2 linked regions of the Tardiphaga sp. 709 genome follow. The protein of the gene in region 1 binds, or shares a complex with, the protein of each later gene. Links are inferred from orthologs where the notes say so. Each region holds a gene or a part of one and is shown on either strand. Other genes may lie near its edges.

Evidence for each region. Proteins that work in one complex are often made in the same cells at the same time.
Region 2: the proteins of dnaG (region 1) and RSO67_RS04210 are in contact, whole or in part, in a crystal structure (PDB 2R6A), measured with the Geobacillus stearothermophilus proteins. The link is inferred for Tardiphaga sp. 709 from one-to-one orthologs. Residues at the interface, in WP_049624496.1 of Geobacillus stearothermophilus: Lys456, Leu457, Leu458, Pro459, Ala460, Asn463, Ala464, Leu467, Leu535, Leu536, Ile537, Ala538, Gln544, Glu545, Asp548, Tyr549, His552; in WP_033016901.1 of Geobacillus stearothermophilus: Ser13, Glu15, Ala16, Gln18, Glu91, Leu92, Asp94, Ala95, Val96, Pro97, Thr98, Ala99, Ala100, Asn101, Tyr104, Tyr105, Ile108.

Annotation. Positions count from the first base shown.
Region 1 is NZ_CP135529.1:4,702,496-4,705,992, forward strand. The notes cover bases 605-3,497. They hold dnaG (DNA primase), read left to right. Parts: upstream 605-982; coding sequence 983-3,013; downstream 3,014-3,497. Other genes in these bases: rpoD (RNA polymerase sigma factor RpoD), read left to right, coding at 3,294-3,497. Outside these bases: RSO67_RS22820 (chlorite dismutase family protein), read right to left, coding at 1-531. UniProt on the Escherichia coli protein: RNA polymerase that catalyzes the synthesis of short RNA molecules used as primers for DNA polymerase during DNA replication.
Region 2 is NZ_CP135529.1:798,361-803,728, reverse strand. The notes cover bases 2,421-5,368. They hold RSO67_RS04210 (replicative DNA helicase), read right to left. Parts: upstream 4,665-5,368; coding sequence 3,177-4,664; downstream 2,421-3,176. Other genes in these bases: RSO67_RS04200 (cyclopropane-fatty-acyl-phospholipid synthase family protein), read right to left, coding at 5,271-5,368; RSO67_RS04205 (hypothetical protein), read left to right, coding at 5,034-5,264; alr (alanine racemase), read right to left, coding at 2,421-3,078. In the rest of the region: RSO67_RS04230 (PAS-domain containing protein), read right to left, coding at 1-372; RSO67_RS04225 (sulfite exporter TauE/SafE family protein), read right to left, coding at 700-1,428; RSO67_RS04220 (tautomerase family protein), read left to right, coding at 1,505-1,891; more of alr, read right to left, coding at 1,888-2,420. UniProt on the Escherichia coli protein: The main replicative DNA helicase, it participates in initiation and elongation during chromosome replication. Travels ahead of the DNA replisome, separating dsDNA into templates for DNA synthesis.

The DNA.
Region 1 (3,497 bases):
ATCCACCTCGCGTTCCACATAGCTCCACTCTTCCGTCTCGCGCAGGCCGCCGACGAGATCCTCGAATTCCTGCGCGTGTTCCGGCGCATATTCGAACCAGGTGAGGAAGTCGAAGGGCTCGCCGAGATCGCGCGAATGGTAGAGCTGCCGCGCGATGGCGGGCAGGTATTTCAGGCTGTCGGCGATGTGGCGGGATTTGTCCTCGAAGATGCGGCGGCGCTCGTTCTGGGTCATGTCCCACCAGGCGGCGTTCTTCCTGATCGGGATCAGTGCGCCATGGGTTGCCTCAGCTCGGCCGAGCCCGGCCTGCACGGCGACCAGCGCGATCTTCTCGGTCCGCTCGACATAGCGGACATGACTGGCGACGCCGGCGAGGCGCCAGGATGTCTGCGAAGGCAGCAGCGGCAGCGAGATGGCGTCGGCATGGGTGATGGACAGCGCCGCAACGGGTTTGAGCGTCTCGCCTGTGACGGGCGAGATCGAGATCACCTGCCATGCACCGGTATTTCCGCCGCGGAATGTCGTGAACATGGGATATGTGATCGTGGAACCGGGGCGAGTTCAAGCAAATTGAAACAAGCTTGCCACACCTACGTCATTCCGGGGCGTGCGCGGCGACAGCCGCGAGCGAACCTCAGCCATTCCAATTGGAATGGCGGGGTATCTCATCAAAAACTCCGTCCTCATGGTGAGGAGGCGCTCTTGTGCCGTCTCGAACCATGAATGTGGGGTGCGTCTCCAGCGAATGGCCCGCCATCCTTCGAGACGCGCGCAAGAGCGCGCTCCTCAGGATGAGGTCGGAGTGTGGGCACCCAATCCGGTCCGGCCCTGTGAATAGCGGTATCAATAACGGCCAGTTCAAATCTGCTCCCGGAAAACCTATATCCATGGTCGGCTGGGCCAAGGCTCATGGGCCAAGGCCCAAAAGGCTCACATCCGAGCCCGCAACACTTACCTAACCTGATCGCACGATAACGGCCCCATGCGCTTCACGACCCAATTCCTCGACGATCTGCGCGCCCGGCTTCCGGTTTCGGAAGTCGTGAGCAAGCGCGTCAAGTTGAAGAAGGCGGGGCGGGAGTGGAAGGGGCTGTCGCCGTTCCAGCAGGAAAAGTCGCCGTCGTTTTTCGTCAATGACGAGAAGGGGTTTTACCACGACTTCTCGTCAGGCAAGCACGGCGACATCATCAATTTCGTGATGGAGACCGACGGCGCCAGTTTCGTCGAAGCGGTCGAGCGGCTGGCGCAGATGGCGGGTGTGGCGCTGCCGGCGGCGACGCCGGACGCTGCGCGCCATGAGCAGCGCCGCAAGACGCTCTATGACGTCATGGATCTCGCCGCAAAGTTTTTTGCGGAGACGCTGGTGGGGCGCGAAGGCGCCCGTGCGCGCGGCTATCTCGCCGATCGCGGCATCACGCCTGCGGTGCAGCTCCAGTTCCACATGGGCTTTGCATCCGAAGACCGCTTCGCGCTGAAGGAATATCTCGGCGCCGCCGGCGTGCCCGTACCCGACATGGTCGAGGCGGGATTGCTGATCGGCGGCGAAGACATCCCCGTGCCCTATGATCGCTTCCGCGACCGCGTGATGTTTCCGATTTCCGACGTGCGCGGGCGCATCATCGCCTTTGGCGGCCGTGCGCTGAAGAAGGATGCGCCGGCGAAATATCTGAACTCGCCGGAAACGCCGTTGTTTCACAAGGGCGACAATCTCTACAACCTGCCGATGGCGCGGAAGGCCGCGCATGACGGCGCAGCCTTGGTGGTGGTCGAAGGCTATGTCGATGTCATCGCCATGGTCGGCGTCGGCTTCCCCGGCGCGGTGGCGCCGCTCGGCACGGCACTCACCGAGAACCAGCTTCAACTGCTGTGGAAGATGGCTGACGAGCCGATCCTATGTTTCGACGGCGACAAGGCCGGCCAGAAGGCGGCATGGCGCGCGGCGGAGCTGGCGCTGCCGCATCTCAAGCCCGGCAAGAGTTTGCGCTTTGCGCTGCTGCCCGAGGGGCAGGACCCCGATGACCTCGCGCGCTCCGGCGGCCGCGCGGCCATCGAGGACGTGATGGCGGCGGCGGGCACGCTGTCGGATCTGATCTGGGCGCGCGAGATCGCCGGCGGCACCTTCGCGACGCCGGAGCGCCGTGCCGCGCTGGAGGCGCGCATCAACGAATTGTCGAACGGCATCCGCGACGATGTCGTGAAGAAATACTACCGCCAGGACATGACCGAGCGGCTGCAGCGCGCCTTCGGCACCGGCCCAAAAAACTACGGCGGTAACTACGGCGGTAACAACGGCGGCCGCAGCGGCTTCCAGCAGGGCGGCGGAGGCGGCGGTTTTGCCCGTTCTCCGCGCCCGTTCACCCCCGGTCCGGCGGGGCGAATCAGTAGCGGCGGGCGGTTTGGGGCCAATGCCGGACCCCAGACCATCCAGCGCGGGCCCTATCAGGTGGTCAGTCCACAGCTTGCGACCTCGTCGATCATGCGCGGCCAGCGCAGCGCCATCTCCCGGCGCGAGGCGCTGATCGTGCAGTCGCTGATCAACCACCCCTGGCTGCTGCATGACCGGCTGGAAGAGGTGGCCGCGCTGGAACTCGCCCATCCCGAGATGCACCGGCTGCGTGCCGCGATCATCGCGGCCTTTGCCCATGAGCATCATCACGGCGATGAGGCCGAGCAAAGTGAACAAATGCGTTCAGATCTGGTTAAAGCCGGATATTCCGAGCAATTACAACACGTTGAGCAGGCAGTTACCACTCAGGCGGTGTGGGCGGCGCGGCCTGGCGCGGCCCGCGAGGATGTTCTTTCCACCTGGACGCAGCTCGTTGCCTTGCATCGCCAGTGGCACTCATTACTTAGGGAGCTTAAAGACGCGGAGCTTGCTCTGGGCGCAGAAGCGAGCGAAACGAACTACGGCTGGTTGCGCGATGTGAAGGCCCGGTTGGCTGAGGTCGACGGGATCGAGGCGCTGATCGAGGGATTCGGAGAATCCTCGGGGCGGTTCCAGCGCAGTTCGTAAGGCAACTTTGCTGCGGATGGTGCCCGGGCAAACCGCGAAAAGACTCGCCAAACCCATGGTTTGGCTGCAAAAACAGGGTTAATCCGGGCTTAAGGCTCTCCACGTTAAGGGTCTGGGGCTTAAGTAGTGAAAACCGCGAAGACGACGTCGGGGGTGGCGATGGATATGCGCCGCCCTTTGTGCGTCAAGTGGTGACGATGATTGGATCGGGGCGCTTGCGCCCCTGGATTGATAGCGGGGCGGTGACGCCCCCGGCGTGAGCGCGTTTCAGGAGCATTGAATGGCCACCAAGGCAAAGACGCTGCAGACCAAGGACAAGGAAAAAGACGACAAGGCAGCTGACACGCCGGAGAAGGACTCCGCAGACGCGCCGTCACCTTTGCTCGACCTGTCCGACGCTGCCGTCAAGAAGATGATCAAGCAGGCCAAGAAGCGCGGCTTCGTGACCTTCGATCAGCTCAACGACGTCTTGCCCTCTGATACC
Region 2 (5,368 bases), 3.9 Mb from region 1 along the record:
GTAGGAATGCGCCAGAAGGTTACCGGCGGCATCTGTCCAGCCGACAGCAACGACGATCGATGAGGCCTTCTTGAGAAGACGCAAGGCGGTATTTGCGGCTTCGGGCGTTGCATACTTTCCCGAGAGACTATCTTCGCGAATTCTCTCGGCCTCGAGCAGTGTTCGATCGATACTCTCAAAGGTCAGCGCCGTGTGTTCGGCGAGAATCTCGGCGATGTTCAGTGCCGCTTTTTTTGCCTCAGCGAGGGCCGCATGATGGCGCGCCTGCAGATCCACCAAAAACACAACGATGATCGACGTCGCAAAGAAGACGCCGAGCACCACCAATGAAAATCCTGGCAGCCGGGCCAGTCTTCCATAGAACGCGCGCATGAAGCGTCCACGTAGTCGTTACAAATGAAACAAATGAAATTCCGGATTTTAGCGTGGATGACGAACCTTAATAATAGGTTGGAAATGTTGGCATTACTGTACGTGGCGAGGCAAAGGATTATGTTGCACTGCGCACGTTGGAAATGCGGACTCGCGAGATACTAATACCTGTTGCTGGTTGATCGCCATCTATGAACATCAGTTGCACGTGCTTCTAAGTAATAGATACAACTTTAAACAGCGCAGCACCCAACGGCCTGCTGTCCGGCTTGAGCCTGCAACTCGCGGGGTAGCGGACATACTTACCGCGATTTGTGAGTACACGCCCTAGATCAGCGCCATGCCCGACAGCACCATGCTTGCGCCCGCCAGAAGCATGATCCCGTCCATGACCAAGCGGAACGTCTCGACGCTCAGTTTCAGTACGTAGCGTTTGGCGATGAACGCGCCGGCCATCAGCGAGGCGCCGGCGATCAGGCCTTTCACAAGCACGTCGAGATCGAGCGCGCCAAACCGTTGGAAGGTGCCAGACTTGCTGAGATACAGGCCGAGCGAACTCGCGGCTTCGGTGGCGAGGAAGGCGCCCTTGGCGAGGCCGTAAAACAGAAACAGCGGCACGCTGAGTGGACCGCTGGAGACGACGATGCCGGTTAGATAGCCGATGATCGCGCCGCCAAGCGCGAGTTGCCACAGGCTGATAGTGAAGGAGCGCCGCGCCAGCCAGTGGCGCAGCGGCACCATGGCAATGAAGAACAGTCCGATGGTGAGATCGACCACATGCGACGGCAGCACCAGCAGCGTGCGTGCGCCCAGGGCTGCAGCTGGAATGCCGGTGAGCGAATAGGCGGCGGTGGCGCGCCAGTCGACCTCACGCCACCAGGCGAGGATGCGCGACAGGTTGGCCATTACGGCGGCGACCGCCATGATCGGCACGGCTTCCTTCGGGCCGAACTGCCAGACCAGCACCGGCATCAGCATGATCGATGAGCCGGTGCCGACGATCCCGGAAATGGTGCCGGCGATGAGGCCGACCGTGCAGACGAAGATGAAGTTCAAGCCGCGACTCTCCAAGCGCGGGACGTACAAGAGCGCTCCAGTCGTGTAGGTGCAACCGATCCGATGGGAGAGGGCGATGCCAGTCACAAGAATTGTCACCGGAGAATGGGCGCGGGGCCGCGAGATCGAGATCATCGAGGCCGTGCAGTCGGCGATGCTGGCGGCGCTCAAAATTCCCGACTGGGACCGCGACGTGACGGTGGACACCTATAGCGACACGCAGCGCATCGTTCCGACCGGGCGCTCGCAGCGCTTCACCCGGGTCGAGATCACGATGTTCGCCGGCCGCTCCATCGAGGCCAAGCGTAGCCTTTACAAGACGATCGTGCAGAACCTTGCGGCGCTCGGCGTTCCGGAACTCGAGATCAAGATGGTGTTGAACGAACAGCCGTTGGAAAACTGGGGTGTGCGCGGCGGCCTGCCGGCCTCCGAGATCGAGCTCAGCTTCAAGGTCAACGTCTAGGACGCGGCAGCGGGCTCTGCCGCGGCGGTGCCGTCGCCGCCCTTATAGACCCGCAGGTAGCGTCGGCCGAGGCTGGTCAGCACCTCATAGGCGATGGAGCCGTAGTGATGCGCGAGCTCGTCGACGGTGATGCCGTCGCCGATCAGCGTCGCCAGATGGCCGCGGCGGGCGGCGTTGTGGGGCAGGTCGGTGATGTCCACCGCGAGCAGATCCATGGAGATGCGGCCGGCGATCTGGCAGCGCTGGCCGGCGATGATGACCTCGGCGCCGCGGGTGCCGTCGCTGCTGCCGGCCGCGCGGAAATAACCATCGGCATAGCCGGCCGCGATGATTGCGAGCTTGGTCGGACGCCGCGCCACCCAGGTGGCACCGTAGCCGACGCTGTCGCCGCGCTCGACACTGCGGGTCTGCAGGATGCGCACCTTGAGATCGACCACAGGTGCCATCGGGTTGTCGGCTTCCGGCGTCGGATTGACGCCGTAGAGCGCAGCACCCGGACGCACCAGATCGAACTGATAGGCCGCGCCGAGATAGATGCCCGACGAATTCGCTAGGGATGCAGGCACGCCGGGGAACAGCGAGGAAGCCTCGCGGAAACTGGAATATTGCCGGGCGTTCATCGGATTATGCAGTTGTTCGGCGCAGGCGAGGTGGCTCATCACCAGCGTGAAGCCGTGATCGCGCGAGCCGAGGCGCGGGATCAGGCCCTGGACGTCGACCAGGCCGAGGCCGAGCCGGTTCATGCCGGTGTCGATGTGCACGGCCGCGCCACCCTTCCAGCCGGTTCGGCGGCAGAACATGTCCCATTCGGCAAGTTCGTTGAGATCGCCGATCACGGGCTGCACATTGATGGCGGCCAGCGCATCGCCGGAATTCGGCGGAAAACCGTTCAGCAGATAGATCGCCGCGTCGGGCGCGGCCGCGCGGGCGGCGCGAGCTTCGTCGAAGGTCGCGACAAAGAAGGTCTTGCAGCCCGCCTTCGCCAGCGCGCGCACCACGGGGATGATGCCGCAGCCATAGGCGTCTGCCTTCACCGCCGCGCCGCATTCGGCAGGCACGCCGTGTTTTTCGAGCTTGCGCCAATTGGCGACTATGGCGTCGAGGTCGATGGTCAGCATGCCGCTGGCGTCTGCCGGCAACTCCATGTCGGCGGGAGTTGTTGGTTTCGGGTCGGAGACGCTGTTCATCGAAATGTCCTGGCACAGGGATCCTGTGATGGGATCACACGATCGAATTCTGCGCCGCACAATATGCGCGCGTCAGAGACGGTTCAACCGCACGCGCGTCATTCCTGCGGGGCGCGGAACTGGGCGCCACCGGCGAGATCGCTGAAGCGGGTGAACTGGCCTTCGAACTGCAGGTCGACGGTGCCTGTGGGGCCGTGACGCTGCTTGGCGATGATGACTTCGGCCTTGCCGTGCGCAAGATCCATCTCGAGCTGCCATTTCTCGTGTTCGGGAGTGCCGAGTCGCGGCTCCTTGGCCTGCAGATAGTATTCCTCGCGATACACGAAGACCACCACGTCGGCGTCCTGCTCGATCGACCCGGATTCACGCAAGTCGGACAGCTGCGGATGCTTGTCTTCACGATTTTCGACCTGACGCGAGAGCTGCGACAGCGCCACTACCGGGCAGTTCAATTCCTTCGCCAGCGCCTTGAGGCTGGTGGTGATCTCGGTGACTTCCTGCACGCGGTTGTCGGAGCGTTTGCCCGAGCCCTGCAACAGCTGGATGTAGTCCACCATGATGACGTCGAGGCCCTTTTGCCGCTTCAGGCGGCGGGCGCGGGCGGTGAGCTGCGAGATCGACAGGCCGCCGGTTTCGTCGACGTAAAGCGGCAGGTTCTGCAGCTTGATGGTGTAGTCGCGGATCTTGTCGAATTCGGCTTGGGTGATGCCGCCGCGGCGGATCGCGCTGGAGGAAATCTCGGTCTGCTCGGCGAGAATACGCGTGGCGAGCTGTTCGGCGGACATTTCGCAGGAGAAGAAGCCGACGACGCCGCCATTGATGGTCTTCATGCTGCCGTCGGGCTGCACTTCGGACTGATAGGCGGCGGCGATGTTGTAGGCGATGTTGGTGGCGAGCGAGGTCTTGCCCATGCCAGGACGTCCGGCGAGCACGATCAAGTCGGAGCGCTGCAATCCGCCCATGCGGGCGTCGAGGTCGCGCAATCCGCTGGAGATGCCCGACAGTTTGCCGTCACGCTGATAGGCGTTGGCGGCCATGTCGAGCGCGGTGGTCATCGCCTGGGAGAAGCGCTGGAAGCCGCCGTCATAGCGGCCAGCTTCGGCCAGCTCATACAGCCGGCGCTCGGCGTCCTCGATCTGGGCGCGGGGAGCGAAGTCCACCGGCGCGTCATAGGCGACGTTGACCATGTCCTCGCCGACATTGATCAGCTGGCGGCGGATCGCCAGTTCATAGATCGTGCGGCCGTAATCCTGCGCATTGATGATGGTGGTGGCTTCGGCGGCCAGGCGGGCGAGATACTGGCCTACAGTCATGCCGCCGAGATCGGTGTCGGTCGGCAAGAAGGTCTTCAGCGTCACGGGTGTGGCGATCTTGCCGGCGCGCACGATGGCAGCGGCCGTTTCGAAGATGGTCTGGTGGATCGGCTCGAAGAAATGCTCGGCCTTGAGGAAGTCCGAGACCCGGTAGAAGGCGTCGTTATTAACCAGGATCGCGCCCAGCACGCCCTGTTCCGCCTCGATATTGTGCGGGGCCGACCGATAGGCCGGGGTGCCGGCCTCGGGGGTGAGCTTGAGAACGTTCAGAATCGAATGCGGCCATGGTCTCTATTGGGTCTTCCGAATTGGGCGGATGAACGGCGTGGTCACGCGGGCGTCGGCGACTAAGCGCCTGACGGTCTCCGAGTGGAAGGACGAAGCGGCCTTATGCACGATTCACACATCAAGGCGGGGGAATTCCGGCCGGTCGCGCGCATTGCGCTTGACGCTTTGGTTGCAGCAAGGGGAGGGGTCTGAATCATTGCTTAAGGAACCCGGAAAAATTGCGCCCCGCGCCTGAACCGGATGGCGATCTCTCGCACTTATAAGAGAGCCAGCCGCTGGCAGGCACGGCAGTGCCGGAACCCCACGGGGAGCCGGGCGTTGGCTTCAGAAGAAGAAGAGGCGAAGGATAGATCCATGGGCCAGCGTCACCAGCATCCCGATGCCGGAACTCAGGCTGCCGGAACCGACGGTTCTGCGTGGTTGTCCACGCTGATCGACACGTTCGAGCGCACCGCGCAGCTCGAAAATGTCCCATGCGATACGAAAGCGCTCTCCGCCGTCAAAGCGCGCCTCCAGCGCCCCGCCATTTTGCGGCCACGGCCTGTCTTGCGCCGCCGGCAGGCGACGCTCCTATTCCAGCACTAAATCAGCCTATTCGCCGGCAATCTGCAGACGCGGTTGCTGGGTCCGTTCCTTGGCTCGAAGCCGATCTTCCTCCCGCCCGATATAATCGCGCGTGAACGGCACCA